One region of the Shewanella sp. MTB7 genome, then DNA from elsewhere that is predicted to be linked to it. Evidence: predicted binding sites of a transcription regulator. Region 1 holds the regulator's gene; each other region holds the start of a gene.
What was found. Region 1 encodes ArgR, which controls arginine synthesis, uptake and breakdown. Its sites were predicted from a motif close to ANTGAATANNTATTCANT; they were not measured.
Positions count from the first base shown of each region.

Region 1 (10,183 bases):
ATCAATAATTCCCACTTTTCACTTACCATACTTTGTCTGTACTAAGCCTACGTTTCCTACTGTAGGCAGTGATAGAAGGTAGATGTTCTCATAGTCGGTTTCGGCTATGCCGTCTATCTCTGGGCCTCCAAGTGCCTTGATCAATAAAGGGATCGTATTGGAGTGGCCAACGACGAGTACATTTCCCTTTTCAGATCTAATGTTCTCTACTCCCCTGCTAACATGTTTTGAAATACCGTCTTTTACATCGATCACTTGGATTGTCATCTCTCTGCTTTCACTGGTAGGCTTTAGGGTTTCTTTGGTGCGTTTAAAGGGTGTTGCATATAATGCCGTTAAAGGAATATTTCTAAGAGTTTCATTTAGTTGAATTGCTCGAAGTCGTCCCGTAGGTGTTAATGAAGGATCTTTCTCCTGATCTGCTTGTTTTTCTGCATGCCTGACTAAGATAACGATTTGAGTATTTGGATCAGCACTTTGTACTTCCAGCTTAGATGCTTGAAGTGTGGCCGTAAAAGATAGGTTTAATATAAGGAGAAACAACATTTTTTTAATCATATTGGTTACCCACTCTCTGCAGATATAACAAGATAGCGAATTACTGATAAATTAAACAGTACTATCGATTAAAGGGCATGATAAATTAATAAAAACTAAAGTTGTATAAAAAGTGGTCGATAATGGTTGTGTATAGGTATTAATTGAGAGGCAGTTATGGAAATTAAGAACCATGGTGCAGAAGTATCCCAAGTTGCGAAAAGTAAGACTCAGACAATTGAAAATCATGGCAAATCGGTATCTGAAGCGGCAAGTCATAAAACGGCTTACGCCAGTAGTAAACAGTTGATGAACTCTGCCATTATTTCTGCACAGCAGGAGGTTAGTTTAAGCTCAAGTAATGAGCCTCTTATCTTACTTTACCGTGCTGCTATCGAAGCCATTAATGAAGAGCTTGCCCCCACGATGGGTGACAATGCGCTTCAGACGGCTTATGACAATGGGGTTGATACTTCTCCTAATGCTACTGCTGATAGAATAGTGAGCTTTGCAACAAACTTTTTCAGTTTATACCAAGATCAAAATTCAAACATGGATTTTGATGAACAGCTGGCTTCATTTATGGAGATTATTGGTGGGGCAATTGATCAAGGATTTGATGAAGCCAAAGACATTTTAACCGGCTTACAGGTTTTAGAAGGAGATATTGCCAGTGGTGTTGAGCAAACCTATTCACTCGTTCAAGAGGGACTATTAACGTTTAAAGACAGTTTTAGTTCCGATAAAAGCGACGCTTCTGAACTTTAATAATGATAAAGGTTTAGCTTGAAGCTAATTGGTATTACCCCATTATTTATGCTAAATATCAGTTAGGATAAATAGCGAACGGAGTGATGGATGTGGGTTGAAGGCGAAGTTATTGAACGAACCGATTGGTGCGACAATCTATTCTCTTTAAAAATAAAAGTTGATATCGAACCTTATATAGCTGGTCAGTTTATAAAGTTAAGCCAAGTGATTAACGATAAGCGGATTGGTAGAGCTTACTCTATCGTAAATGCGCCAAATTCAGATTATGTTGAGGTTCTAGCCATTTCGGTTCTTGATGGTCTACTCTCGCCTAATCTGCAGCAACTTAAGATCGGTGATCATATACAGGTGTCGAGTAAAGCTGCTGGTTTTATGACATTGGAAGAAGTGCCGCCTCAAGGTAAAGATCTTTGGTTGCTTGCAACTGGAACTGCAGTGGGTCCATTTATCTCCATACTCGATACATCAGAGCCTTGGGAAAGGTTTGAAAATGTAGTGTTAGTGTACGGTGTCAGAGAAGCTAAAGATCTCGCTTACAAAGATAAGCTGCAACAACTTGAAAAACAGTATCCTAATCAATTTAAGTTACTCTTTTCTGTCACTCGAGAGTCATATCCCCATGCATTGGAAAGCAGAATTTCTACAGCTTTAGCGTCTGGTGAAATAGAGCAACGTCTGGGTTTAAAGATTTCGGCCGAAAATGCGCAGGTACTGCTTTGTGGCAATCCCGAAATGATCAAAGATGCGAATAATATCTTGTTGGAAAAGGGGTTAAGTAAGAATCTTCGTCGAGCACCAGGTCAGATCACAATAGAGAAATACTGGTAGATGAGTACTAAAACAAACATGAAGGTATTGGTTTAATGAAGTTATTGTATTCAGATGCATCCCCTTATTCTCGTTGTGTGCGGGTATTAATTCGTCATCTTGAACTTGATGGTATTGAAGAGTGTATTGTTAATCCTATGGATAATAGCGAAACACTGCTTGAAATTAATCCGTTAGGTAAAATCCCCTGCTTGCAGCTTAATGATGGTTCGCCGCTTTATGATAGTGAAGTGATTTTACGTTATTTAGATCATGAATTTGGGGCTAGTCGGTTATTCGGTGAAAATGGATATAATTGGAAAAACGAATGTCAACTATCTCTTATAAATGGCTTGCTAGATTCGGCTGTTGCCTTAAGGCAGGAGCAGATGAGAGAGTTAGAGGGAAAGCGCTCTCTTTTTTGGACGGCACGGTTTGAGCAAGCTCTGCTCAGAGGGCTAAAAGAGGTAGAACAGTCTGGGGTGATGGTCAGTCCTCAGTTGACGATTCAACAAATAGGATTAGCTTGTTTGCTCGAGTATCTAGATTTTAGGCATTCTGATCTGCAATGGAGGAAGGTTGTACCGGCTATAGGAGCTTGGTTATCCGGTTTTGAACATCTTTCGATGATGACAAGCACAAGGCCAATTTAAACTACTTTATATCTGAAATTCATTATTCCCCGCGGTCTTCCTTACGGCGACCTCGCTTTTTTTACGTCGATTTTTTTCACCAAAAGCACCATATAGATCTTTGGTCACTCCGAAATGTAGGCGTCTGTTTTCTTGAGTTCCTCGCCTGTCTTCCTGGTGTTGATAGTGGCAGTTACATTGTGCTATATCACACTCTTTAAGTGGGATTTGTGGTGCTTCATTGGAGAGGTAATAGATGTTTTTAATATCAAGGACTGCTTGGCAACTCGGTTCTCCATGAATAATGATTACGCAATGATAGGGGTGTTCAGTGGAAAAGTATTGTTTCTTGTCTACTTCAGGTGTCGATTCTGAAATATGGGAGGCATCAGCTTTCGAGTGTCGTTTTCGTTTACTATGTGGTCGATGCTGATATAGATAAAATCCGACGGCTAATACGACGATAATAACCCAAAGCATAAAGTGATTTTTCCTTGTATATTCAAACAATAATTTTAGTTTAGTCGGCTAATGTTTATTTCGTTTGAATAATCCACTTAAAGTAACATTTTTGAATACAACACTTGCTCATTGCTTATAGATTTATTACTCTAACTGCAATTGATAATTATTATCATTGTCGTTTTGACTTTAGTGTGCTCTATAGGGTAATTAAATGAAAATAATAGCGAATTTGTTAATGTTGGGTTTAATGTGTCTTTCATCAGTCGCTAATGCTGCTGACAAATTAACAGTATATTCCTATCGACAGGCTTTTCTTATAGATCCTATTTTAAGGGATTTTACTAAAGAAACAGGCATAGACGTTGATGTGGTTTTTTCAAAAAAGGGGATTGCTGAGAGGATGATGCGAGAGGGCAGGCTTTCTCCAGCAGATATCGTGCTCACTTCAGATTTTTACCGATTAATGGAGTTGGTTGATAAAAAACTCGTTGTTCCCGCATCCAGTGCTCTACTCAAGACAAATATCCCAGTTCAATATCGCTCTCCTGATGATAATTGGTACGCGCTTACAATGCGGGTACGTACTATCTACTCTTCAAAAGATCGACTCGGTAAATTAAATATTAACTATGAAGATTTGGCCGATCCTAAGTACAAAGGAAAAATTTGTACTCGCAGTGGTAAACACCCTTATAACATCTCCTTGATCGCTTCGATGATTGCTCACCATGGTGAAGTTGAAACTAAGGCCTGGTTAATAGGTTTAAAAGCAAATTTAGCACGCAAGCCTCAAGGGAACGATCGTGGCCAGGTGAAAGCGGTTAAAGAGGGATTGTGTGATATAGCCATCGGCAATAGTTATTATTTAGGCAAAATGTTACAAGATCCTAAACAAGTACCTTGGGCTGAAGCGGTCGAGATTAACTTCCCAAATCAAGATAACTTAGGTTCGCATATCAATGTCTCAGGTATGGCTATGGCTAAATATTCTCGCAATAAAGAGAATGCACTTAAATTGATGGAGTATCTCTCTGGCAATAAAGCACAACAAGTCTATGCTGAGGTGAATATGGAATATCCAGTCAATGAAGATGTAAAACCATCGGCATTAGTTGCTTCATGGGGAGAGTTTAAAGCTGATAATTTGCCAATTTATAAGCTTGCTGAATTTCATCATGCAGCCGTTAGAATGCTAGATGAAGTGAAGTTCGACCTATAGTTTTCCGCCTGGTAAGTTTTAGATTACAGTAGTGGGCCTTACTATCTGGGCCTGCTTTTTACAATTAATAATCGTTCCCATTTAAGTTTGAATTTAGGTTTGTAGTGGATAATATCTATCTCACCAACTGAGTGATCAGTTCAGGGTCATTCAGGTTTTTCAATTCAAGGCGTATTGATGATTTTAGGTTTATCCAGATGGTGGTCATTGATTGGCTACCTTATCGCCTCTGTGATCACGCTTCCACTTGTCGCTATTCTTATTCAAGCCGCTCTTCCTGCAGAGTCTGTTTTCGGGCATCTTCTTAATACAGTACTGCCTACCTATATCAGCAATACCTTACTGTTGATGTTTTGGGTTTGTCTGGGGGCTATACTCATTGCAACACCTGCTGCATGGTTAGTGGCTAAATGTCACTTTCCGGGACGTGGTATTTTTCAATGGGCACTGCTGTTACCACTGGCTATGCCTGCTTATGTTGTGGCTTACGTCTATACGGATCTACTCGACTATGCAGGTCCAATTCAGAAGTCTTTACGTAGTTTCTTTGGTTGGCTAACCCCTCAAGATTACTATTTCCCCGAGGTTCGCAGCCTAGGTGGGGCTGCTATGATGTTGGCGCTAGTCCTATTTCCCTATATCTATTTGTTAGCACGAACTGCATTTATGGAGCAGTCTTCGAGCTTGCAGCATGCTTCGAGAATCATGGGTTGTGGACCTTGGCTGAGTTTCTGGCGTCTGAGTCTACCGATGGCAAGGCCTGCATTAGCCGTTGGAGTGTCTTTAGTTGCAATGGAAACAGCGGCTGATTTTGCTACAGTAAGCTACTTTGCAGTGCCGACATTAACCACCGCTGTTTACGATACTTGGCTGGGCTACGGCAGCTTGTCTGCGGCGGCTAAACTCTCTGCAATTATGTTACTTGTTGTATTCTCCATGATAGGTTTTGAGCGATTTGCTCGAAGAAAACAACAACTATTTCAAAAACAAACCGGAGAAATCAAGAGTGTCTTGTATTCTCTTAAAGGAGTAAAAGCTTTTTTGGCAACGAGCTATTGCACATTTTTACTTGTTACAGCCTTTTTACTGCCCTTTATTATTTTACTTAACTATGCATGGCATTACTTTGATGAAAGCTGGCATGCAGAGTTTTGGGAGTTTAGTTTTAACAGCCTCTACATTTCGGTTATCGTCAGTATTATCGCTGCGTTAATCGGTATTGTACTGATGTTTATTTGCCGTGTTAGCCCCAGAAAAGCAGATCTTTTGCCCTCACGCCTATCCGCCACTGGTTATGCTCTGCCTGGAACAGTGCTAGCTATCGGTATTTTAGTTCCTCTAACGTACCTCGATTTTGCCGTTAATGATCTTTATGAATATATGGGGCAGTTAGGCCCAGGGCTTATTTTTACAGGCAGTGTGTTCGTGCTTATTTTTGCCTTTACGATCCGTTTTTCTGCAATTGCTATTGGCAGTGTGGAGAACAGCTATAAACGTATCTCACCTTCGTTGGATATGGTAACAATTACTATGGGGCTGAGTCCCGCGGCTCTACTTTGGCGAGTACACTTACCTCTGTTACGGAAGGGTATATTTGCGGGTATGTTGCTTGTTTTTATCGAGTGTATGAAGGAACTTCCAGCAGCGTTACTCTTACGTCCTGTAGGATTTGAAAATTTGGCTACGTATGTATTTCAGTTCGTTTCCGATGAACAGTTAGAACATGGAGCTTTGGCAGCGATAGTGATTGTTTTGGTCGGTTTAGTTCCTCTTATATTCCTTAATCGCTCGCTGGAGCAGCATGGATAGACTGGAGTTGAGCTCGATGGTTTATTTTTTTCGGAGCTGGTTTGCATGTCGACATTAAGTATCAAAGGTGTTCATAGTGATTATCATGGACAACAAGTTCTGAAAGGGCTAGACCTCACGCTTAAGAAAGGTGAGATTACCGCCTTACTGGGCCCTAGTGGCTGTGGGAAAACGACTCTTCTACGTGCTATAGCTGGATTACAACTACTCAGCAAGGGTGAGATAAGTATCAATAAGAGAGTGCTTTCCGGGCCTGATGTATTTGTGCCCAGTGAGCAACGTGGTGTAGGCATGATATTTCAAGATTATGCCTTATTTCCTCATTTGAATGTGGCCGACAATATACTCTTCGGAGTTAAGAGCACATCAAAGGGTAAACGTAAACAACGTCTTAATGAGATGCTTTCTTTAGTAAAACTTGATGGCTTAGATAAACGTTTCCCCCATGAGCTTTCTGGGGGGCAGCAGCAGCGTGTTTCTATTGCACGTGCACTAGCATATGAGCCTGAACTTTTGTTACTTGATGAACCTTTTTCAAATATCGATGCTAAGGTACGTGGTGAGATGATGTTGGAGATCCGCACTATCTTAAAAGAGAGTAATGTTAGCGCTGTCTTTGTTACTCACAGTAAAGATGAAGCCTTTGTTTTTGCCGATAAGCTTGCCCTGTTTAAAGAGGGCCAAATAGTACAATACGGTACGGCAGAGGAGTTATACCGCTCACCTAATGACAGGTATGTTGCTGATTTTTTAGGACTGAGTAACTACCTACCCGCTGTTGTTAGTAGCGCTTCTAGTATTGAGACCCCATTGGGAAGCTTCACTAGTACTTCAAGGTTACCTTACCCTGTTAGTTACCAAGGAGAAGTGATGCTAAGGCCCCAACAGTTTGAGATGATAGCGAATGAAACTGGGGACGGGGTTATCATTGAACGACGTTTCTTAGGGAGTAGTTGTCATTATCAGGTCAAGGTTGCTGGATCATGTTACCAAGTTACTAGCCTGTATGAGCAATTTGTACCCGGCCAACGAGTTTCACTTATAATATCGGTGCATTCTTTCGTTATTTTTTGATAGTTCAATCCTTTCAGGAATGGCATGCTAATTTAAGTCGATAATAAATGTATGAATTTTAATGACATTAATTGTGCGTTAGTTAATATCATTAAAATCTAAAATTATTGATAATACTGCCGATAATGAATTAATGTTAAGAAGGCGGTTAGGATATGGGTGATCAGTTTATGCCTCGTGAACAGTTAGGCGTGTGTGCTGAAGGTAATTTACACAGTGTGTATTTAATGTTTAATGCTAATGATGGTGTTGAATCACAATTACGACCTTGTTTGGCGAATGTGGCTCAGTATATTCATGAGCTTAGCGATCAATATGCAGATAGTGCTTTTAATGGGTTCATTGCTATCGGGGCTAACTATTGGGATAACCTATATTCAGCTGCTCGTCCTGCACAGTTAAGACCATTTCCGGCGAAACGTGCTGGTAATCGTGATATGCCAGCTTTAGAGTATGATCTTTTTGTGCATATTCGTTGTGACCGTTTAGATACATTGCATCTAGTTGCTAACGAAGTATGTCAAATGTTTGAGGGATTAGTTGAATTAGTCGATGAGGAGCGAGGTTTTCGCTTTATGGATAATCGAGATTTAACTGGTTTTGTTGATGGCACAGAGAACCCTAGAGGACGAAACCGGCAAGAGGTGGCGTTAGTGGGTGACGAAGATATAGGATTTAAGTCTGGTAGTTATGTTCATGTGCAAAAATTTGCTCACAATCTGAGTAAATGGCATAAGCTGCCACAGAAGAAGCAAGAAGATATCATCGGTCGAACTAAGCACGATAATATTGAGTACGCATCTGCTGACAAACCCTTAACCAGTCATATTAAGCGTGTAAATCTTAAAGATGCTCAAGGTAACTCGATGGAGATTTTGAGACAGAGTATGCCTTATGGCTCAGTAAAAGAGCAGGGGCTTATGTTTATTTCGAATTGTCGTAATTCAGAACACTTTGAACAGATGCTTCATAGTATGGTGCATGGTGATGAAGAAGGGAATCATGACCACCTGCTTCATTTTACTCAAGCATTAACAGGCTCATCTTTCTTCGCGCCTTCGTTAGATTTTATGGAAAAAGCCGCAAATTAATCGAATGTTTTTGTTTCTTTCCATACAAAAACGCACCTTTAAAGGTGCGTTTTTTGTTTTATAGCTATTGCTTCAATGAAGGGTAAGATAGTTTATGAGGTCTACCAACTTTGTTTAAGCGCCTAGATTATACCAATGAGTATTAGACTTAGCTGGAAAAGTTAAATAGAGATTTAACTGTTGCTAAGGTTTTACCAATCTCTTGGATATTAGATGGGGTGATGAAAATAGTATCATCACCTGCAATAGTACCGAGGATACCTTCAGGTTTACCTATTGAGTCAAGTAGACGTGCGATCAGCTGAGCAGCTCCAGGGCTAGTTCTTACCACGATCATAGTTTGGTTATGATCAACATCTAATACCAGATTTTTGAGTGGACTACCTGCCGTAGGTACACCGAGCTCTGCAGGAAGGCAGTAAACCATCTCTTGCTTTGCATTTCGGGTGCGAACAGCCCCAAACTTGCTGAGCATTCTAGATACTTTAGATTGGTTAATATTGCTATAGCCTTCAGCTTGAAGCGCGAGAACAATTTCACTCTGAGAACCGAATCGCTCCTCTTTCAAAATTGATTTAAATGTTTTTACGAGTTCGTCTTGAGATCTATTTGCTTGCATAATTTATTATTCTATATTCAAAAAACTTAATCATTTTGAATATTGTAGCTGTTTTTGTCAACAACTACTCGACTTATGTGAATAAGAATGCATTATCAACTTAAAAAGACTGTTGTGGTGAAGGTATGTGATGCTGGATATATAGCTAAACTATTTGAGAATCCCCACTGAATCCTGCATTACCAAGTAGCTCGATATAGATGATTCAAGGGGGAAATGTTAATTTCAAGCTTGAAATGCTGAGCTTTTAGACTATTTATTAAGCATGAAGACAATAATAACCTAACCAAGACTAAGGGATAATTGAACTTTCTCTGTGATTACAGTAATGTTGCTGCATCTGTAAAATGGATTTATGTCACAAAACACCTAAGAAATGACGGAGATAACTATGAAAGTTGCTGTACTTGGTGCCGCTGGTGGTATTGGTCAAGCTCTTGCCTTACTACTAAAAACGCAATTGCCTGCTGACTCAAAACTATCACTATATGATATCGCTCCTGTAACACCTGGTGTTGCCGTTGACCTTAGTCATATTCCGACAGCTGTAGAAGTTAAAGGTTTTGCTGGTCAAGATCCTTCATCAGCACTTGAAGGTGCGGATGTTGTTTTGATCTCGGCTGGTGTAGCTCGAAAGCCAGGAATGGATCGTTCAGATTTATTCAATATTAATGCCGGAATCGTTAGAAACTTAGTTGAAAAGTGTGCCGCGACTTGTCCAAATGCCTTAATTGGAATTATTACTAATCCAGTTAACACGACAGTGGCAATTGCAGCTGAAGTGCTGAAAGCTGCGGGTGTGTACGATAAGAATCGTTTGTTCGGAATTACAACACTTGATGTTATTCGTTCTGAGACTTTTGTTGCTGAAGCTAAAGGTCTGAATGTCGCAGATGTCACTGTTAATGTTATCGGTGGACACAGTGGGGTGACTATTCTTCCACTTCTTTCTCAAATAGAAGGAGTGAGTTTCACTGATGAAGAAGTGGCGACGTTGACGACACGTATTCAAAATGCAGGTACTGAAGTTGTTGAAGCTAAAGCCGGTGGCGGTAGTGCAACACTTTCTATGGGTCAGGCTGCTTGTCGCTTTGGTCTAGCGCTTGTACGTGGTCTTCAAGGTGAAGAAAATGTGATTGAGTGTGCCTATGTTGATGGT
Region 1 covers NZ_CP085636.1:1,526,825-1,537,007, forward strand. The annotation lists gene HWQ47_RS06340 (histidine phosphatase family protein) at 19-558, opposite strand; gene HWQ47_RS06345 (DUF5610 domain-containing protein) at 715-1,305, shown strand; gene HWQ47_RS06350 (ferredoxin--NADP reductase) at 1,396-2,136, shown strand; gene HWQ47_RS06355 (glutathione S-transferase) at 2,172-2,768, shown strand; gene HWQ47_RS06360 (hypothetical protein) at 2,775-3,227, opposite strand; gene HWQ47_RS06365 (Fe(3+) ABC transporter substrate-binding protein) at 3,424-4,431, shown strand; gene HWQ47_RS06370 (ABC transporter permease) at 4,609-6,240, shown strand; gene HWQ47_RS06375 (ABC transporter ATP-binding protein) at 6,286-7,314, shown strand; gene HWQ47_RS06380 (Dyp-type peroxidase) at 7,470-8,405, shown strand; gene argR (transcriptional regulator ArgR) at 8,554-9,024, opposite strand; gene mdh (malate dehydrogenase) at 9,416-10,183, shown strand, end outside.

Region 2 (10,183 bases), 3.1 Mb from region 1:
GTAGGGAGTTAACATCACCCTTGATATGCTTGTATTGAATAAAACCTTGCTCTTCATCTATATATTTTGCTACTCCACCATCTCTAGTGGTGATCCAGGCGTGATTATCACGATCGAAATATAAACTGTATAAGTAGTTGCTGGGTAGTCCTTTTATATTGTCAGCATTATATTGGTAGTGAATATAACTAAGTTTATCGAGGGTAAAAATAAACAAACCTTTGCCCCTGGTACCCACCCAAAGCCGGTCTTGATCATCTTCTTGGATGAAGCTGATGAAGAGATCACTCATTTGGAAACCTGTAATATCAAATAGGGAAAAACCTATGATCTCATTGTTGATGTCTTCGTGAGCTCGATATAAACCTGTGCTTGTTCCAATCCAAAGCTGTTGATGGCGATCTCTGTATATGCTTCTGACATTGGTATTACCTAATACTTTATCTTTTAGGTTAACCATGTTGTTAGGGCCAAAGCTTTCAGATTCCAGATATGTCTTGTGGAGTCCATTACCTTGAGTACCAACCCAGAGTTGCTGTTCACTATCTATGGTAAAGGAGGTGATATGGGCACTGTTAAGACTGTTGTTATCTGCTGCTGAATTACTGACAAAATACAATTTATTTAATTGGGGAGAGTATTTAGCTATTCCTTTGCCGTGAATCGCTATCCATAAATGACCATAGATGTCTTTTTTAAGTAGGTTGACGGTGTCGCCATTGAGTTGTGAAGTTGCTGAAATAGGTTTGAGAGATTTGGTTGGGATATTGAATTGATACAGTCCTTTTTCTTTAGTACCAATCCATAAAGTATTATTTTCATCGACTTCTAAGCTGGTGATGCTCCCAGCTAAAAGGTGATTTATTTCGGGGTAGTTGGTGATGTTGTTTCCCTTGTCGACCGATGACAAGCCTTTATCTGATACAACCCAGAGCCGCTCAAATTGATCTCCTAATATTTTGGTTATTCTATTTCGCTTATTACCTGCGGATAAAAAGAGGTGATCGATTATTCTATTTTCGCTGGGTGAGAAGAGCAGCAGTCCATTACTGTTAGTCGCTAACCATAGGTTGCCATTAACATCTTGGTCGAGATCGACTATCTCATTATTGGGTAGGGGACTATTGGATTCATTAAATGGTATAAAAGTATCAGATTCTGGTTGGTATAAGTTTAAACCATTGCCATTAGTTAGCAGCCATAACTGCTTTTTCTGACCAAAAAATAGCTTCTTGATATGTTTATCTGTTGGACCTTTATTGTGATGGCTTACTTGGTATAGTTTAAAGTGTTTGCCGTCATATCGATTTAGACCGGCTTGAGTGGCTATCCAGAGGAATCCTTTGTCATCTATCACTATGTCATTGATTGTATTCATAGACAGCCCTTGTTCGGCTGTATAAGCATCAAAAGTTGGTTGGTTTTCCATGGCTAAAAGGGGGTAACCAATTAACCAGAGTAAAAATAACATGAGAATTCTCATCTGATAGAGTTATACCACTTTATGTTTATGAATGTTAAGTTGTTAAGTTTAGTAGTAAATTACAAAAGTGCGAGGGGGGAAGTGACAAATTTTTGAATAAAAAAAGAGCGGCAATTGCCACTCTTTTTTAGTTTGAAGCTGAGTTGGATTATTAGAATATTAGATGAGCGATACCAGCGATAACAGGCAGAGTCACTAACGTTCTAAGGATAAATACGACAAAGAGTTCGAGTATATTAACCGGGATTTTACTTCCTATTAGCAGTGCTCCCACTTCGCTCATGTAGATAAGTTGGGTCACTGACATCGCAGCTATAATAAAACGTGTCATATCCGATTGAATCGAACTTGCTAGAATTGAAGGCAGGAACATATCGGCAAAGCCTACCACAATGGTCTTCGATGCAGCAGCGGCTTCAGGGACTTGTAGTAGTTCCAGTAGTGGAATAAAAGGCATTCCCAAATAGTCGAAAATCGGCGTATATTCAGCAACGATAAGCGCAAGCGTACCAATAGCCATGACCACTGGGATAACACCAAACACCATGTCAATGACGTTTTTCATACCATCATTAAACGTGTGCTTCAGGCCACCAGCTTTAGAAGCCTTGTTTAATGCTTGCTCTAATCCCCATGAGAAAACACCTTTGCCTGTTGGGATCATTTCATCATCAGGGTGCCTTGGAGTGTCATCGATATAAATATCTTTCTTCCATGATAAAGGTGGCAGCTTAGGCACTATGACGGCAGCGATAATGCCAGCACAGCAGACAGTAAGGTAAAAGGGCACAAACAGATGTTCTAATTTAACCTGAGAGATGACGACTAGAGAGAAGGTTATCGATACCGCTGAGAATGTGGTACCAATTACAGCCGCTTCTCTTTGAGTATAAAAGCGAGCTTCATACTGTTTGCTCGTCATTAAGATACCGACACTACCATCGCCTAACCAAGAGGCCATACAGTCGATAGCACTACGGCCTGGAAGGTTGAATACTGGACGCATCACCTTTGTCAGTAAAGTACCAAACATCTCTAATAAACCGAAATTGAGCAAAAGGGGTAACAACATACCTGCAAAAATAAATACGCAAAATAGTACAGGAAGCAGATCATTGAGTACTAATGCACCTGTGTTACCGGAGCGGATTGCTTCGGGGCCAATTTGTGCGAATGTAAGCAGAATGAATACTGCACCTAAGGTACGAATAATAAGCCACATAGGTGACACGTTGAGCAATGAGTTAAAAAAACTATGTTGCGTAATAAAAGCAGGTTTGAACAGCTTGGTGAGGATGGAGGCGACAGCAGTCAAACAGACGACACCCGTTACTATCGCAGTTAATGAATCCCCAAGAAATGCTTGCAATCCTTTAGAAATGATAGCAATTGGGATAGTAATTGCGTCTTGATAACTGATCGGCGTCACGAATAGAAGCAGGCCTATTAATGACGGAATAATAAATGTCAGTATGGTTCTAATGTTATAATTTTGTTTTTCAGCCACTTTTTTATACTCTAAATTACCGATTCGGCATAATTGAAAGACGTTATCATCTTATCGGAATTCAAATTGTGTTTGAATATCCATTCAACTCAAGGAAGGCAAGGTTACCTCCTAATTTCCGCGATGTAAAACCCTATCTAATCCTATGGTGATCCACATCATGGGAGAATAGTTATTGCATCTTTTTGAGTATTTATATTGTAGCTTACAGTCGATGGATTTAGCTAGAGTGTTTTTGGTAAAATGCATGTTAATACAAAGTATTGCTCATGTGTTTTTGTTGTGGTTGATGATTTTTTGTAGCGACATTGTTTAGTGTGTTTTGTCTATCGCTTTAATCGAACGTATGACATTACTTTCATTGTGTTGGAATGGGCGTTAGTTAACTGATTCATTGCTGTTAATGAGTGGTAATCACTATCATTTTTGTTTTTTTACCTATATTCGAGTAGTTTATCTTGAAAACAAAACATTTTTTATGGTTATTAAATTTGAATAGTGAGGGTTTGCGCGAGACCTCGTGAATAAAACTTGATTCTATATATGGATATGGAGAGTGGTGCACTAAAGGAATATGGTAGATAAGAGTAAAAGACTGTCGAGTCTAGCCTATAAGTTTGGTGCTCTTGGGATTGCAGGACTTCTCATCAGTATCGTGCTATCGGTTGCTGTTTTTCAAGATTCTGAAGGGAATGTTTTTAATTTTTTAAATCATACTCTTAGTGAGTTAGGTCACTATGGTCACTCGACACTAGCGGTGATGATTAACGGAGGGCTATTTTTTGGTAGCTTGAGCATGAGTTTATTTGCTCTTTTTTCAATCCAATTAGTCGATAATAAATGGCTATATCCTCTCTTTTTCTCTCTGGCTGGAACATTTTTTTGTTTGGCGGCTGTCGGGCTTTTTCCTGTCAATGTCTATCATCTGCACACTGCCGCGATTAAATATTTCTTCTATTTAGGCACCTGTAGTAGTGCACTATTTTGTGTATACCTGATATGGAATGGAGGTGTTTTTTATTCCAGATGGAATATAGTTACTGGCACATTAACCTTTATCAGTTTTAGCTGCTTTATACTCTTGTCTCATATGAACCTAGGTTTAATTGGCAGCGATCAACCTTTTTATCAAGAGATGGTGATGGAGGTACCCAGACCGATATTATGGTGTCCAGTGGCTTTAGAGTGGCTTAGTCTCGCACTCTTTCTGGCTTGGTGCTGTGGCATGGTGAGAAGCGCAAAAATTCGAATATAACTGGCTGCTTTAGGGCTTAAAGCCCTAAAGCCCTAAAGCCCTAAAGCCCTAAAGCCCTAAAGCCCTAAAGCTTGTACTTCTAACCAGCTAAATGATTAAATCCAGCTTCTTGATGCCAGTAGCCATTACAGTTGGGATCGGTACTCGAGTTTGTCGTTACATGGATCAAATCAAATAGTTTATCGGCCTTTTCAATGCATTGCATGCTAGATGGAGACACTCGAAAGTAATCGATACCCATCTCATTCATGACTGACAGCTCAGAGGTCAAATCAATGCATGCCGCTGATTGTGTCTGTATGCCGTTTAACCTGAGTAGAGGTTGTGATTCTAGTGTTTGAGCCAACAGCCCTTTAGGGTTTTCGATACAGATCGTTTGGCATTTATCCTTAACTAACCCTTTTTGTCTTGCGGTAAAGCAACGAGCCGATAGTGCAAGAGGTAAGAAACCATGACCAAACACTTCTATTTCAAATTTAGGCTTTTCAACAGAGATAACACTGTCAAGCCAATGTTTAGAGAGTTCAACTGGCATGACAAAGCGCTGCATTCCCCATTTATGCAAGGTATTCAAACTGGCAAGGTTATAGTTATTAATCGTTGGTCCGCAGATAAAAGGCAGTTTATTTTCTTTTGCTGCTTGGACGCCCCCCATATCATTAGCTTCTATGACAAACTCACCATTTTCGACCTGTTTCTTTAACTCTGTAAACTCAGAGGGTGCCTCAAGCAAGGCTAAGGTTGAAATCACCACCTCTTTACCTGAAGCCTTTAACATATGTGCTAAGTCCAAATAGTCGCTAAACTTTAGTTCGCGACGACGGCTGCAAATGGTTTCTCCTAGATACACGAGAGGGATACTGCTGTTGGCAACTTGAGTATAAAATTCGATAACTTTCTCTTTGGGCCAGCAATATAAGATAGGGCCGAGTGATGCTTTCATTGTTTTCTCCTCAATTATTGCCAGGTGCGCTCATAGGCACCCAAAGTGGTCGTTTGCCCTTCAGAAACCTTTGCTAATGCTCGATTCCATTCAGCTTGAGTTTGATAGTTTTCAGGATCGTTCATGTAGGTATCAATGGCTCGGCGCCATACGCTGGTAACCTGCTCAACGTATGCGGGGCTGCGTTGACGCCCCTCTATCTTTAACGAGACGACATTGGCTTTGGCCAATTCAGGTAACAAGCTTAAGGTGTTGAGGCTGGTAGGCGATTCTAACAAGTGCGTCGGTTCGCTACTATGTTCCGTGGTATAGCGACCTTTACAGACTACCGGATATCCCATCTGTTCGTTGATGCCAGACTTATCGATTAAGACCTCATTGAGGCGAGTTAATCTGTTTGAGCCTTCCTCTTGCCAGCGAACATGTTTGGCTGGTGAGCATGAACCGCCAGTGTTTGGTGATTGCCCGGTTATATAGGATGAGAGATGACAACGGCCTTCCGCCATAATACATAGACTACCGAAAGCAAAGACTTCAAGATCAACCGGAGTAACCTTACTTAAGTCTCTTACCTGTTTCATCGATAACACTCTTGGTAATACGGCCCGCTGGATATTGAACTCCTCTTTATAAAGCTTCAGAGCCCCTAGGTTTGTTGCACTAGCTTGCACTGACAGATGTAGAGGCATGTGCGGGTAATGAGTATGGGCATAATCGAGCAGTGACAGATCGGCGATGATTAAGGCATCCATACCCGTGTTAGCCGCAATATCTACCGCTTCATACCAACGTTTCTCTTCACCGGGTTTAGGGAATGTATTAATAGTAAGGAAGATCTTCTTGCCCTGTTGTTTAGTATATACAGCGGCTTCTTGTAATTTTTTTGGGGTAAAGTTAAGACCCGCGAATGATCGTGCATTCGTATCATTTTTTAAGCCTAAGTAGACGGCATCGGCTCCTGCATTGAGGGCTACTTTCAATGATGCCAAATTACCTGCTGGGCACAACAGTTCCATATTATTGCTCCGAGATGCTCCCAAAATTTGATTTTGGAGTTTAAAAGGGATTGGCTGTCGAATACTTGATATAAAACAGGTTTGTGATCATAAAATCTGGTTAAACTCTTTTTCTTTTTAACTCTTCTGTTATAGGAAGAGATCTGTTCTCTGTATTAAGGATCGAGATTGATATGCAAGCACCTTTTTTAAACAATATGGCTAAGCAACTATTAGTGCTAGCGCCTAAGTTCGCTCGTGGCCCATTAAGTTTGATCCCCTTTCGTGTGAAGGCTGAATTGTTGGCGCGTCTATTAGGTCAACTTCTTTCAGAGCAGTCTGACGATGATGAATTGGCGTTTTTAAAGGGAAATTGGGTTGCTATTGATGTTGTCGACATGGGGTTATTGTTTGAGGTCAGTTTCGATGGTCGTTGGTTAGTGCGTGAACCTCAAGTGGCGGCGGTGACTTTTTCTGGTGACTCTAAAGAGCTTATTCTAGTCGCTGCGGGTAAGGAAGATCCAGATACACTGTTTTTTCAGCGTAAGTTGTCGATAGAGGGCGATACAGAATTAGGTCTAGAAGTTAAAAATTTACTCTTGAGCATAGAGTTTGACACTATGCCGTCTCCAATTAGATACAGTATCGAAAAAATAGCGAAGATGATTCAACAGCTCCAACTTAAGGCTAATCCAGAATCAGTGTAGTGTTTGTGATGTTAAAACAGAAAATGGAGCCAATGGACTCCATTTTTGAAAATATGCCGTTTGAGCTTATTCGCTTACTGGTTTTCCGGTAATAAGATGGTACTTCACTAAGAGCTCGTCATCGGACTCTTTGTGGTTTGGATCCGGATCAATACAATCGATAGGGCATACCGAAATACAGGTTGGCTTATCGTAGTGACCGACACATTCAGTGCATAGGTCTGGATCTATCTCGTAGATCTCCTCGCCCATAGTGATCGCTTGATTGGGGCATTCGGGTTCGCACATATCACAGTTGATACAGCTATCATCGATTAATAAAGCCATTATCTATCTACTCGTTTGTTCTTTTACGTTTATGACCCAACAGGTTGCTTGTAGGGTCATATCTTTGCATTTTGCATGGTTAAGCTTGTGCGTGGGGATTACGGGTATCTTGACCTTGGGGTAAGTTACGTAGTAATACGGCTTTGTCTGTCTCAACACCAGCAGGTAAGGCTAAGAAGACAAAATGTCCTGAACCTAACCCAGCCTCAACGCTTTCACCTTTACGGTTCAATAGCTCTTTAATGGTTAAAGTCAGATTACCTTGGGGGGTCATGACTTCAACACTGTCGCCAACAGAGAATTTATTTTTAACATCGATCTCAGCCATACCTGCATCATTACGCTTACCGGTAAACTCACCGACAAATTGCTGAGTATCACTGATAGAGTAGCCGTAATCATAGTTTTGATACTCATCATGTACATGACGACGTAGGAAGCCTTCAGTATAGCCCCGATGTGCAAGACCTTCTAGGTTATGCATCAATGTTCGATCAAAATCTTTGCCTGATGCCGCATCTTCAATCGCTTGACGGTAAAGTTGTGCCGTACGGGCAACATAATAGAATGACTTAGTACGGCCTTCGATTTTCAGTGAATCAATGCCCATCTTACTTAAACGTTCAACGTGTTGAATCGCCCGAAGATCTTTTGAGTTCATGATATAGGTACCATGCTCATCTTCAAAGGCTGGCATATACTCGCCCGGACGGCCTGCTTCTTGTAGCAGGACGATTTGATCGCTTGGCTGACCTTCACCTAAAGTTGGCGTCTGAATTTGGACACCATGTTGATCCACAAGTGCTTGAGGGTTTACTGCAACTATATCGCCTTCCATGGTTTCTTTCGCTTCATGGGCGTCATATTTCCAACGGCACGAGTTAGTGCAAGTGCCTTGGTTAGGATCACGCTTGTTGATATAGCCAGACAATAAACAACGGCCTGAGTAAGCCATACAAAGTGCACCATGAACGAAGACTTCTAGTTCAATATCTGGGCAACGTTGGCGTATCTCTTCAATTTCATCGAGAGAAAGCTCTCGGGATAAAATGACGCGTTTAATGCCTTGTTGTTGCCAAAATTTAACCGATGCCCAGTTGATTGCATTGGCTTGAACTGAAAGATGCACTACCTGATCGGGAAAGGCTTCTCTTGCCAACATGATAAGGCCTGGATCTGACATGATGATCGCATCTGGATTCATGTCAACCACTGGAACCATATCCTTAATATAGGTTTTCAATTTGGTATTGTGCGGCGCAATGTTACTGACCACATAGAGTTTCTTACCAAGATCGTGGGCTTCTTGAATACCGGTTGCTAGGTTTTCTAGTTTAAAGTCATTATTTCTTACCCTAAGGCTATATCTTGGCTGGCCTGCATAGACAGCATCTGCTCCATAGGCAAAAGCATAACGCATATTTTTCAGTGTCCCAGCGGGAGACAGTAGCTCAGGTTTAAACATAATTACTCTCAGTTAACTAAATATTGGGGTGACAAACGGGCGGGCATTCTACTTAATGTTGGTGTGGTTATCAAATTTTGCCCCAGAAACTTCCACATCGCTAGTATATCAAGTTTTACTCAACAGCAGGGGGGATAAGTATTTTCTAAAAAAAGTTATTTTACTCCCTAAAAATCCTAAAGTTAGCTAGAATCTAAACAGGTTGTTAACCAATTTGCTGCATGCGGTTAATGGATTTAACGGTAGGGCTAATTTGGTCATCTTTATCTATAACTATAATTAATTTTGAGTCAAAACGGGGATGAAAAATGTCAACTGAACATCAACTGTTAGTCGCCCTTTTAAAGAAGTTGAAAGCAGATGCATTAGTATTACCGACTTTGCCTGAGGTCGCGATGAGAGTTCAGGAAGTGGTTTCTAAACCAGATTCAAGCCCTAAGCAAGTTGCCGAAATTATTGGCCAAGATGCTGCGATTTCAGCACGGATGATTAAGGTCGCCAATAGTGCACTTTATAGCAGGGGCATAAAAGCTGAAAATGTTAACTGTGCTGTTACTAGAATTGGCTTAACTCAGATTAAATCCATTGCTACATCCGCTGCGATGGAACAGCTATTTATCTCAACTAATGAGATGGTGTGGGAGGTGATGGATGAAGTATGGGGCTGCTCTATTGAAGTCACTTCAGCAGCCTGTGCGATGCTACATATTTATAGTAAAACCCATAAAGGTAGCGGACTCAGTTTTGATACGCTGACCTTAGCGGGCTTGGTACATAACATAGGTGCTCTACCGGTACTTAAAGAGGCGGAAGCCCGTCCAGAGTTATTTACCAGCATAGATCAATTAAGGGCTCTGGTGAGAAAGATGCAAGGACCCATAGGTCGCGCAGTCCTTAAAAGTTGGGAGTTTGCTCCGGAAGTGACAGAAGTAGTAGAAAGGTGGTCGGATCTATCTTACTTGCCGGATAATGTAGGCTACCTAGATTTTGTCAGGGCGGCAGCTTTCTATACTGGAGAGTTGAGAGCTGGAGTTGAACTTGAAGAGAGGTTAGATGTGTACGCAAGACGGGGTCTACCTGTATCAGCGGAGCAGCTGGCTGACGATGAGTTTTTAGAAAAGTATCACTCGATTAAGTCGAGTTACGAATAGTTGTGGTTTGAGATGGTATTAGGGTAACCTTAAAGTTTGTTATTGGGCCTTTATTTAACTTTTTTATGTGTTGGGGAGGGGAGTTACTCGCGTGGGAATTGGCTGGTGTTTAGTTTTATTATTGATCGTCTGTATCGCTTGTACCATTTTTTGGTACCGGTATAGAAAGTATGAAGCTAATTTCATTCAATCTTTTACACAGCAAATGGAGCTTCTTAAGAGTAAAGAAGACACCCTTCATTTAGGGCATATCGCTTCAGAACAGTTTGCTGATGTTGCAGTGCCTAAAAAATATCAAACCCTGTATAGCACGTGGCACGACTTCATCAAAGGATTGCCTGTTCCAAACG
Region 2 covers NZ_CP085636.1:4,612,189-4,622,371, reverse strand. The annotation lists gene HWQ47_RS20050 (two-component regulator propeller domain-containing protein) at 1-1,471, opposite strand, end outside; gene HWQ47_RS20045 (YjiH family protein) at 1,635-2,990, opposite strand; gene HWQ47_RS20040 (hypothetical protein) at 3,565-4,245, shown strand; gene HWQ47_RS20035 (U32 family peptidase) at 4,325-5,188, opposite strand; gene ubiU (ubiquinone anaerobic biosynthesis protein UbiU) at 5,203-6,204, opposite strand; gene ubiT (ubiquinone anaerobic biosynthesis accessory factor UbiT) at 6,378-6,890, shown strand; gene HWQ47_RS20020 (YfhL family 4Fe-4S dicluster ferredoxin) at 6,957-7,217, opposite strand; gene trhP (prephenate-dependent tRNA uridine(34) hydroxylase TrhP) at 7,297-8,682, opposite strand; gene HWQ47_RS20010 (HDOD domain-containing protein) at 8,991-9,833, shown strand; gene HWQ47_RS20005 (putative bifunctional diguanylate cyclase/phosphodiesterase) at 9,925-10,183, shown strand, end outside.
Region 2: a site for ArgR is predicted at 3,062-3,079, ahead of HWQ47_RS20045 (YjiH family protein). Genes of this name have one in related genera too.

Region 3 (10,183 bases), 2.0 Mb from region 1:
AGTTTAACGGATCGATGTAGGGATTTCTAAGTGTCACCGACTCTCGGCTCCATGGGGTATGTTCCATTAATGCTTCAGATTGAGTCAATTCCAGCACTGCTTTGATGCCTGTTGCTAAACGAGCTCTCAACGCGTCGCCGAGATGGTGTAGATTTTCAGGTACTAAACACGTTTCATAGTACTTGGCTAAGTTTGGTTCAGCTTTAGCATAAACCATCTCTAACATAGAGATCCTTGTTTTAAAGAAAGGCCAATCCCGCTCCATCTCTTGTAGAAGTACCATCTCTCCTCTATCAATTGCAGCTTGTAATGCTTCTCCTGCGCCAAGCCAAGCGGGGAGCATTAAGCGGTTTTGCGACCAGGCAAAAATCCATGGAATAGCACGTAATGATTCTATACCACCATCAACGCGACGTTTTGCAGGACGACTGCCTAGTGGTAACTTACCTAACTCAACTTCTGGGGTTGCTGCGCGGAAATAGGCAACGAAATCTGGCTCTTCTCGAACGATCGCACGGTATGCAGCAACGGACTCTTCAGCTAGTCTTTTCATGCATGCACGCCATTCTGGCTTCGGCTCAGGAGGAGGCAGTAGCGTCGCTTCCATTACTGCGGAGGTGTATAGTGCCAAGCTTTGAACTGCGAGTTTAGGTAATCCGAATTTAAAGCGGATCATTTCACCTTGCTCTGTAACACGAATACGTCCGTCTACCGATCCTGGAGGTTGAGAAAGAATGGCTTCATGAGCTGGTCCACCTCCACGTCCTATAGTGCCACCTCGTCCATGGAACAGGGTTAGTTTCACATCAGCTTGACGGCTTATTTCAACTAACTGTTCTTGGGCATGGTATTGCGCCCACGCTGCAGCCATTACACCGGCATCCTTTGCGGAGTCAGAATAACCAATCATTACTTCTTGATGACCTTTGGTGTAGCCCCGATACCAATCAATGGCAAATAGTGCCGACATGCAACTAGAGGCATTATTGAGATCTTCTAAGGTTTCAAAAAGTGGTACGACGCGCATTGGATGTGGACAGCCAGTCTCTTTTAACAATAATAAAACAGTTAGAACGTCTGATGGCTTGCTGGCCATGGAGATCACATAAGAACCAAGAGCGCGAGCAGGTTGAGTCGCGATTAGGCGGCAACTGTTGATGACTTCAGCAACCTCGTCACTAGGTTGCCAATTTGATGGGATCAGTGGACGTTTGCTGCTGAGCTCTTTAAGAAGGAATGATTGTTTCTCACTTTCATCCCAGTGACTAAAATCTCCTATGCCCAAATAGCGGGTTAGTTCTGCTATAACATCACTATGTCGCTCTGCATCTTGTCTTATGTCCAACCTGAGCATGTGGATACCAAAACAGGCGATACGACGCAACATATCTAGTAACAGGCCGTTAGCAATTAGACTCATCCCAGAATCTGTTAGGCTTTTATAAAGCATCATTAAAGGTGCTTTAAGATCTCTTTCATGCCAGATAATGGTGCTTAGATCTATCTCAGGCTGTTGACCTGCGAGTCGTTTATTCAAATAATCTATCGTGTTTCTTAGCTTAAACTTTATTTCACGTAACACATCTCTATAAGGTTCATTATGGTTGTTAGTAAGTGTAAGCAATTCATCATTAGCTTCCTCCATAGAAAGATCATTAACCAATAAGACGATATCCTTAAGGTACATGCGAGCTGCAGTGTGACGATTTCTATCTAACACTTCCTGAGTCACTTTAGCCGTGACAAACGGATTGCCGTCGCGATCTCCACCCATCCAGCTAGAAAAGCGTACTGGAGCAATGTCGATTGGGAGTTGCTTGCCAGTTTTTTCTTCTACTTGTTCATTGAGCTGTCTGAGAAAGTCAGGAATGGCTTGCCAGAGTGAAACCTCTATGGTGCTCAGACCCCAACGTGCTTCATCAACGGGAGTGGGACGCTCTTGTCTAATTTCGTTGGTGTGCCAGATTTGCGCGATAAGTTGGCGTAAGCGAAGATGTTGTTGTTTCTTCTCTCGTTCAGTGAGTTGTGGGTTCTCTAGGGCTGCAAGGCAGTCGATAACGGATGAATATTTTTGGATTAAAGTTCGACGAGATATTTCAGTCGGGTGTGCAGTCAATACCAAATCAATGTCTAGGCTTTTTAAGCAATCGAGCATCTTGTCTTGATCGATATTGCTACTTAGTACTCTGCTAAGCAGTTGCTCTACGGGATCGGGGACACAGACGATTTCATCGCAGTTGCCGCTGATGGTATGAAATTGCTCAGCAATATTCGCTAAGTTTAGAAACTGGTTGAATGCCTTAGCAAAAGGAACGAGCTCATTATCAGGAAGTGCGGCAAGTAGTTTAAGCATCTCTTCACGGGAGGCTTCATCACCTTGTCGCGAGCTTTTAGCGAGTTGACGAATTTGTTCTATTTTATCAAGAAAGGGCTCGTCTAAGTTGGTGCGAATAGTTTCACCAAGGATCTGCCCTAAGATACCAACATTTGACCTTAAAGACGCATACATATCAGTCATATTTACTCCATACCAAATTTACGCTAGTCAGCCACAATACCTAGGCTTGATAGCCAAGGTCAATATTGGCATAAGAGATATTGTGAGCTTATGTGTTCTATATCACTTAGGCTGATGTAAGTTACCTAAGTGGTGACCAATATTAACTATTTAATACATGCGTGGTAGATAAGTTGTTTCATTAGATCCACAGTTTTATTGAGATACTTAGTATCGAGATATTCATCAGGTTGATGGGCTTGCTCGATGCTCCCAGGACCAAGCACTAAGGTTTGGCAGCCAAGCTTAGAGATATAAGGCGCTTCGGTTGCATAGTTAACAACTTCGGGGGCACTAGCAGATAGTTCGGCAACGAGCTTGCTCCAGCTACTTTCTGCATTGTCTGCAAAAGGTTCGGACCCTGGATAAAGCGGGGCGACATTGATACAACCCGGATACTTTTCATTGATTGGTGCAAGATAGCTAATGACCAGTTGCTCTAACACATCGAGCTCTAGTCCTGGCAGTGGGCGTATATCTATGTGAAGATCGCAACAACCACAGATCCTATTGGCGGCATCACCGCCGTGAACATGGCCAAAGTTCATCGTAGGGTAGGGAACGCTAAAAGCTTCCTCTCTATAATTATCAGCCAAATGTTGTTTAAGCTTTAGCAGTTGTCCCATCACTTGATGCATGATTTCGATAGCATTGATGCCTTTAGCAGGATCGGATGAGTGTCCGCTTTTGCCTACGACTCGAATCCCTTGGGTAAGATGACCTTTGTGCATATACACCGGTTTGAGGCTAGTGGGCTCACCTATGATGGCATAATCAGGGGCGATAGATTTTTGCTGTGCGAATGCTTTGGCGCCATTCATGGTGGTTTCTTCATCAGCGCTGGCGAGAATGTGAAGTGGACGTTTGAATTGAGTTAGTGGCATATCCTTAAGGGCTTCAAGTACGAGGGCAAAAAAACCTTTCATGTCACAGGTGCCTAATCCATACCAGCGATTATCTTTTTCGGTCAAAGTAAACGGACTTTGGTTCCAACGCCCCTCATCGAATGGCACTGTATCTGTATGACCAGCTAACAATAAACCTCCTTTTCCTGAACCTAAAGTGGCCACTAAATTATGCTTGTTGCGTGAATTATCAACAGCCTGAACTTTACATTCAAATCCTAGCTCGGCAAACCAAGTTTGTAAGAGATCAATAACGCCTTGGTTACTCATATCTTGCTCTGCTTCAAGTGCACTTATCGAAGGCGTAGCAATTAGTTGGCTAAAATTGCTTTTTAGATCTGCTAATGAACTCATAAGTTATTCCGTAAAATAGATATTCAAATATATTGCATAATTAGTTTCCTGTGTTAGTCTATCAAACAGCTAAGGCAAGCACCAGAATACGATGCATATTATTGAGAGCATAAATGAAGAACCTACAAATAAAACTTATTATTAAGGCGATGTGTAAAGACTTCCTGCGACGATAAACTTGTCAAAATTGGTATTTCTACCAGGGCTTAAGTTGTGCCCCTCTTTTTTACTTTTAAAGCATTAATTTCTAAATTAAGAAGTGTCAGATTATGAAAAGCATTGCGATTATTGGCGCGAGTGGTTACACCGGTGCACAAATTACTTCTCTCATAGATGCCGATAGCAACTTAGTTATCCAAGGTCTCTACGTATCAGAAAATAGTCTAGATAAAGGTAGGCCTCTTTCTGAACTTTATCCTTCATACAGTCATATTTCCCTGTCTTTATCTCCTTTATCTAATGAGGCAAAGGCGCTTATTGTCGAACAAGCTGACGCCGTGGTACTGGCTACAGATCATGGGGTTAGTTTGCATTTGGCTGCTTGGTTTTTTGAACAAGGTTTAGTTGTGTTCGATCTTAGTGGTGCTTATCGCTTTTCTGATAAAACTCAATACCCGAAATGGTATGGTTTTGAACATGATTATCCTGACGTTTTATCTCATGCTGTTTATGGGTTGGCCGAGTGGAATGCCGCTCAAATAGCGGAGAGCAAAATGATTGCTGTACCGGGATGTTATCCAACAGCATCACTTATTGCACTTAAGCCTCTTAGTCCGCTGTTGACCTCAGTTTTACCGGTGATCAATGCGGTGAGTGGTGTTACAGGTGCTGGACGGAAGACACAATTAAATACCAGTTTCTGTGAGGTAAGTTTAACCCCTTACGGTGTACTCGGTCACAGGCATCAACCTGAAATCGTAACGCAATTGGGTCAGGAAGTGATATTTACACCTCATTTAGGTAATTTTAAGCGAGGTATTTTAGCCACTATCACCGTGCAGCTTAAAGCGGACACAACCGAGGCCGATATTGAAGCTGCTTATGCTATTTATGATAACGCCCCCTTGATCACAGTAAAACAAAATAAATTTCCTAAAGTCGATGATGTGACCAATACACCTAATTGCCATCTCGGATGGAAGTTTGATGCTAAGACGGGTTACTTAGTGGTAGCGAGTGCGATTGATAATTTGATGAAGGGGGCTGCCAGCCAAGCTCATCAATGCATAAAGATTCATTTCAAATACTAATTAGACAGGCGATTACGATGACAAAGAATAGTGGAACATTAGTTATCAAGGTTGGTGGTGCTCTGCTGCAGTGTGAGATGGGGATGGCAAGATTAATGGATACTGCCGCTAAGATGATAGCCAAGGGGCGGAGAATTATTTTAGTCCATGGTGGAGGTTGTTTGGTTGATGAACAGCTAATGGCTAATGGTATGAAAACTGAAAAACTTGATGGTTTAAGGATCACTCCAGCAGAACAGATACCTGTCATTGTTGGAGCGTTGGCCGGTACTTCAAATAAGGTTTTACAGGCTGCTGCTATCAAAGCTGGTGTGACATCGGTTGGCATGAGTTTGGCTGATGGTAATATTGTTGTCGCCAAAGTAAAAGATGAGAGTTTAGGGTTTGTGGGCGAGGTTGCCCCAAAAGATGCAGCATATCTCGAGTTTTTGCTATCGCAAGGTTGGTTACCTATTGTGAGTTCTATTGCCATTGATGAAAGTGGCCAGCAGCTTAATGTTAATGCGGATCAAGCTGCCACTGTATTAGCTCAACTTGTTGATGCTCAGCTGGTGCTGTTATCTGATGTGTCAGGTGTTCTCGACGGTAAAGGTCAATTAATCCAAAGTTTGAACAGAGCTCAGGTGGAGGATTTGACCAATAAAGGCGTGATAGAAAAAGGCATGAAAGTCAAAGTAGAGGCGGCACTAGATGTTGCTGAACTTATGGGACAAGCAGTTCAAGTTGCTTCATGGAGAAGTGCTGAGCAGCTAGTCGCACTGTCTAATGGAGAAAGTGTTGGTACGCAGATCCAACCTAATTGAATTTAAAATTTGAGCGAGCCGTAAGCGGCAACTCATACAGTGACAAGCTTGGTGGCATCACCAATTTGAGGAGTGTATAAATGGACCACTTATTATCGATTAAAGACTTATCACAAGCGGAGCTCTTAGAGCTACTTTCTCTAGCCAAGAAAATTAAGGCTAATCCAGCAGAATATCGACATGCATTGGATGGGAAAAGCGTGGTGATGTTATTTGAGAAGCCTTCATTGAGAACCCGTGTGAGTTTCGATATTGGTATTAATAAGCTAGGTGGTCACTGTCTATATCTGGACCAACAAAATGGTGCATTAGGTAAGCGCGAGCCAGTGTCGGACTTTGCAGCAAATATTTCTTGTTGGGCCGATGCTATTGTGGCAAGAACTTTTCTGCATTCAACCATCGAAACCTTGGCTGAATATGGCACTGTGCCTGTGATCAATGCACTATCGGATCTTTATCATCCTTGTCAGGGTTTGGCTGACTTCCTCACATTATCGGAACAGTTCGATGATTTGAGCCAGATCAAGCTTGCTTACGTGGGGGATGGAAATAATGTAACCCATTCTTTGATGTATGGTGCTGCGATTTTAGGTGCGACGATGACCGTACTTTGTCCACTAGGTCATTTTCCTGATGGTCAAGTGGTGGTTGAAGCACAAGCTTTAGCTGCAAAGCATGGCGGCAAGCTAACACTCATATCGGATGTTGAGCTGCTAGGCGAACAAGATGCCATCTACACAGATACATGGATTTCAATGGGTGATGATAAAGATTTGAGTGAAATAAAAGCCAAATTCCAATCTTATCAGGTTAACGAAACGATGATGAAGCAAGCAGGGGCTAACTTCTTTATGCACTGTTTACCAGCATACCGAGGTGTAGAGGTTACAGCTGACGTGGTAGACGGTGAAGGATCACTTATATTGCAACAGGCCGAAAACCGCATGCATGCACAAAATGCCGTATTAGTAACCTTATTAGGTCAGTAATTTAATCCATATTGGTCTCATAGGATTGATCCGTGAGACAAGTTAATAGAATTAGGAAATAGAGATGTCAGCAGTAATTAAAAAAACCGATGTTAAAAAAGTGGTTCTGGCTTATTCAGGTGGGCTTGATACTTCGGCTATTATTCCTTGGCTAAAAGAGACTTACGATGATTGTGAAATTATTGCATTTTGTGCCGATGTGGGTCAGGGCGAGGCCGAGTTAGAGGGATTATATGAGAAGGCCATTTCCTCGGGAGCCTCTGAATGCTATATCGTCGACCTGAAAGAGGAGTTAGTTGCTGATTATATCTATCCTACGATTGCAACTGGCGCTATCTATGAAGGTACTTATTTATTAGGTACCTCAATGGCGCGACCTATTATTGCCAAGGCACAAGTGGAAATCGCACGTAAAGTTGGTGCAGATGCAGTTTGTCATGGCTGTACAGGTAAGGGGAATGATCAAGTTCGTTTCGAAGGCTGTTTTGCTGCCCTTGCTCCTGATTTGAAAGTGATTGCTCCTTGGCGCGAGTGGGAGATGGTGAGTCGTGAAGATCTGCTCGACTATCTTGCCGAGCGAAACATTGAAACAACGGCTTCAGCGACTAAAATTTACAGCCGTGATGCCAATGCTTGGCATATATCACATGAAGGTGGTGAGCTTGAGGATCCATGGAACGAGCCATCTAAAGGTGTGTGGACCATGACTGTTGCGCCGGAGGATGCACCTAATGAACCTGAATATGTGACGATTGAAGTTGAGCAGGGTAAGATCATTAAGGTCAATGGCGAGGTTCTCTCTCCTTATGGCGCACTTATGGTACTCAATGAAGTCGCTGGTGCGCATGGGGTTGGTAGAATCGATATTACTGAAAACAGATTAGTCGGTATGAAATCTCGTGGCTGTTATGAAACGCCGGGCGGTACAGTCATGTTTGCTGCACTGCGTGCTATTGAAGAGTTGGTATTAGATAAGAGTAGTCGTGAGTGGCGTGAACAGATTGGTGCTCAAATGGCACATCTTGTTTATGACGGCCGTTGGTTTACTCCACTGTGTGAGTCTTTACTTGGTGCGTCCCAACCATTAGCAAACTTAGTCAATGGCGAAGTTGTGATTAAGCTTTATAAGGGTCAGGCTCAAGCCGTTAAGAAACGTTCACCTAATAGCCTTTATTCTGAAGCTTTTGCTACTTTTGGTGAAGATGATGTGTACAACCAGAAAGATGCTGAGGGTTTCATCCGTCTCTATTCTCTCGCTAGTCGTATTAGAGCGCTAAACAGCAAAGTTTAGATAATCACAGTCTACTAATTTATAGAATTAAACGGGGCGCTAAGCGTCCCTTTTTACAGAAACAAGAGGAAACCAGCATGGCATTATGGGGCGGAAGGTTTAGTCAAGAAAGCAGCGCGTTGTTTAAGTTATTCAACGACTCATTGCCTGTTGATTATCGTTTAATTGAACAAGATATTGTCGGCTCTATCGCTTGGGCAGGTGCGATCACTCAAGTTGGTATACTGACTCAACTTGAGTGTGACAAGCTTCAGCAAGCGCTAAAAGATCTATTGGCGGAAGTTGAAGATAATCCTGAGCTTATTTTAACTTCTGGCGCCGAAGATATTCACAGTTTTGTTGAATCGGCTTTGATTGCTAGGGTTGGTGACTTAGGTAAAAAATTGCATACTGGTCGCTCTCGTAATGATCAAGTGGCAACGGATCTTAAGCTCTGGTGTAAGAAAGAGGGGCTGCAGCAGCTCGCGTTATTAGCAAAATTAAAAGAGGCTCTGCTTGTGTTGGCAGAGCGTGAACTTGATGCTGTTATGCCTGGCTATACTCACCTTCAGCGTGCTCAACCCATTGCATTTGGTCATTGGTGTCTGGCGTATGTTGAGATGTTTGAGCGTGATATTAGCCGCCTTGAGGACGCACTAAAGCGTGCTGACACTTGTCCGCTTGGTACTGGCGCATTAGCGGGTACGGCATACCCAATGGACAGATATAAGTTGGCTGAGTCACTAGGCTTTTCATCACCGACATTGAATAGTTTAGACAGCGTGTCAGATAGAGATCATGTGGTTGAGATCTGCAGTGATGCTTCGATTAGCATGATGCATTTGAGTCGTATGGCTGAAGATTTGATCTTTTTTAATAGTGGTGAAGCTGGGTTTATCGATCTCGACGATGAGGTGACCTCTGGCTCATCATTGATGCCACAGAAGAAGAATCCGGATGCCCTTGAACTCATTCGTGGTAAAACGGGCCGAGTCTATGGCAGCTTGGTCGGGATTCTTACCACGATGAAAGCACTGCCACTTGCATATAACAAAGATATGCAGGAGGACAAAGAGGGCTTATTTGATGTGATGGACAGCTGGGCTATCTGTTTAGAGATGGCAGCATTGGTATTAAGTGGCTTGAAAGTTAATCGTGAGAATACACTTAAGGCTGCTCAGCAAGGTTATGCAAATTCAACAGAATTGGCCGATTACTTAGTGGCCAAAGGTATGCCTTTTAGAGAGGCACATCATGTTGTCGGTGAGGTGGTTGTTTGCGCGTTAGCAGCCAAGAAACCGCTAGAGGAATTCGCGCTGGAGGAGTTGCAATCATTCGCTGCAGTGATCGAGCAAGATGTCTATGATTGCTTAACTATAGAGTCGTGTTTAGCCAAGCGTGAAGCATTAGGCGGGACGGCACTGCCACAAGTTAAGGCAGCATTAGCAGCTAAAAAGGCTAAACTTTAAGTATTTGAAGTTGAATTGAAAAAGCGCGGAAGTGTCACTGACTCTTGCGCGCTTTTTAATGGCAGAATTATGCTGTTAAAGATTGATCTTTATTGGAATAGATCTTCAGCAGAATCCTCGATAAAAATATCATTCAATTCTTCAGCTTCAGTTGCAAACTCTGTTGGCTCAGTGCCAGAAACAAAGTACTCAAATTTACTGGTATAGTCCGTTTTGCGACTGAGCTTACCTGTCGCTAAATCTATTCTGACTGATACGATCCCATCCGGTGGAGAGCTCGGGACCTCAGGCTCACCCGCAAGGGCATTCTTCATAAATTCATTCCAGGCAGGGCCTGCAGTTTTTGCTCCAGCTTCAGCAGCAGAAATTTGATCTCTAGCACCATTGGCATTCCAACTGGTTCTACCCAGCTCCTGACTGTGATCATCAAACCCAACCCAGACAGTGGTTACAAGGTTAGGGTTGAAGCCACTAAACCAGGTATCACGTGATTCGTTTGTCGTACCTGTCTTACCTGCTATGTCGTGTCTTTTTATGACTCTGGAAGCGCGCCAAGCGGTTCCATTCCATCCGGTTCCCTTACTCC
Region 3 covers NZ_CP085636.1:5,899,557-5,909,739, reverse strand. The annotation lists gene ppc (phosphoenolpyruvate carboxylase) at 1-2,518, opposite strand, end outside; gene argE (acetylornithine deacetylase) at 2,665-3,816, opposite strand; gene argC (N-acetyl-gamma-glutamyl-phosphate reductase) at 4,086-5,066, shown strand; gene argB (acetylglutamate kinase) at 5,084-5,869, shown strand; gene HWQ47_RS25685 (ornithine carbamoyltransferase) at 5,950-6,858, shown strand; gene HWQ47_RS25680 (argininosuccinate synthase) at 6,923-8,149, shown strand; gene argH (argininosuccinate lyase) at 8,227-9,597, shown strand; gene HWQ47_RS25670 (penicillin-binding protein 1A) at 9,687-10,183, opposite strand, start outside.
Region 3: a site for ArgR is predicted at 3,848-3,865, ahead of argC (N-acetyl-gamma-glutamyl-phosphate reductase). Genes of this name have one in related genera too.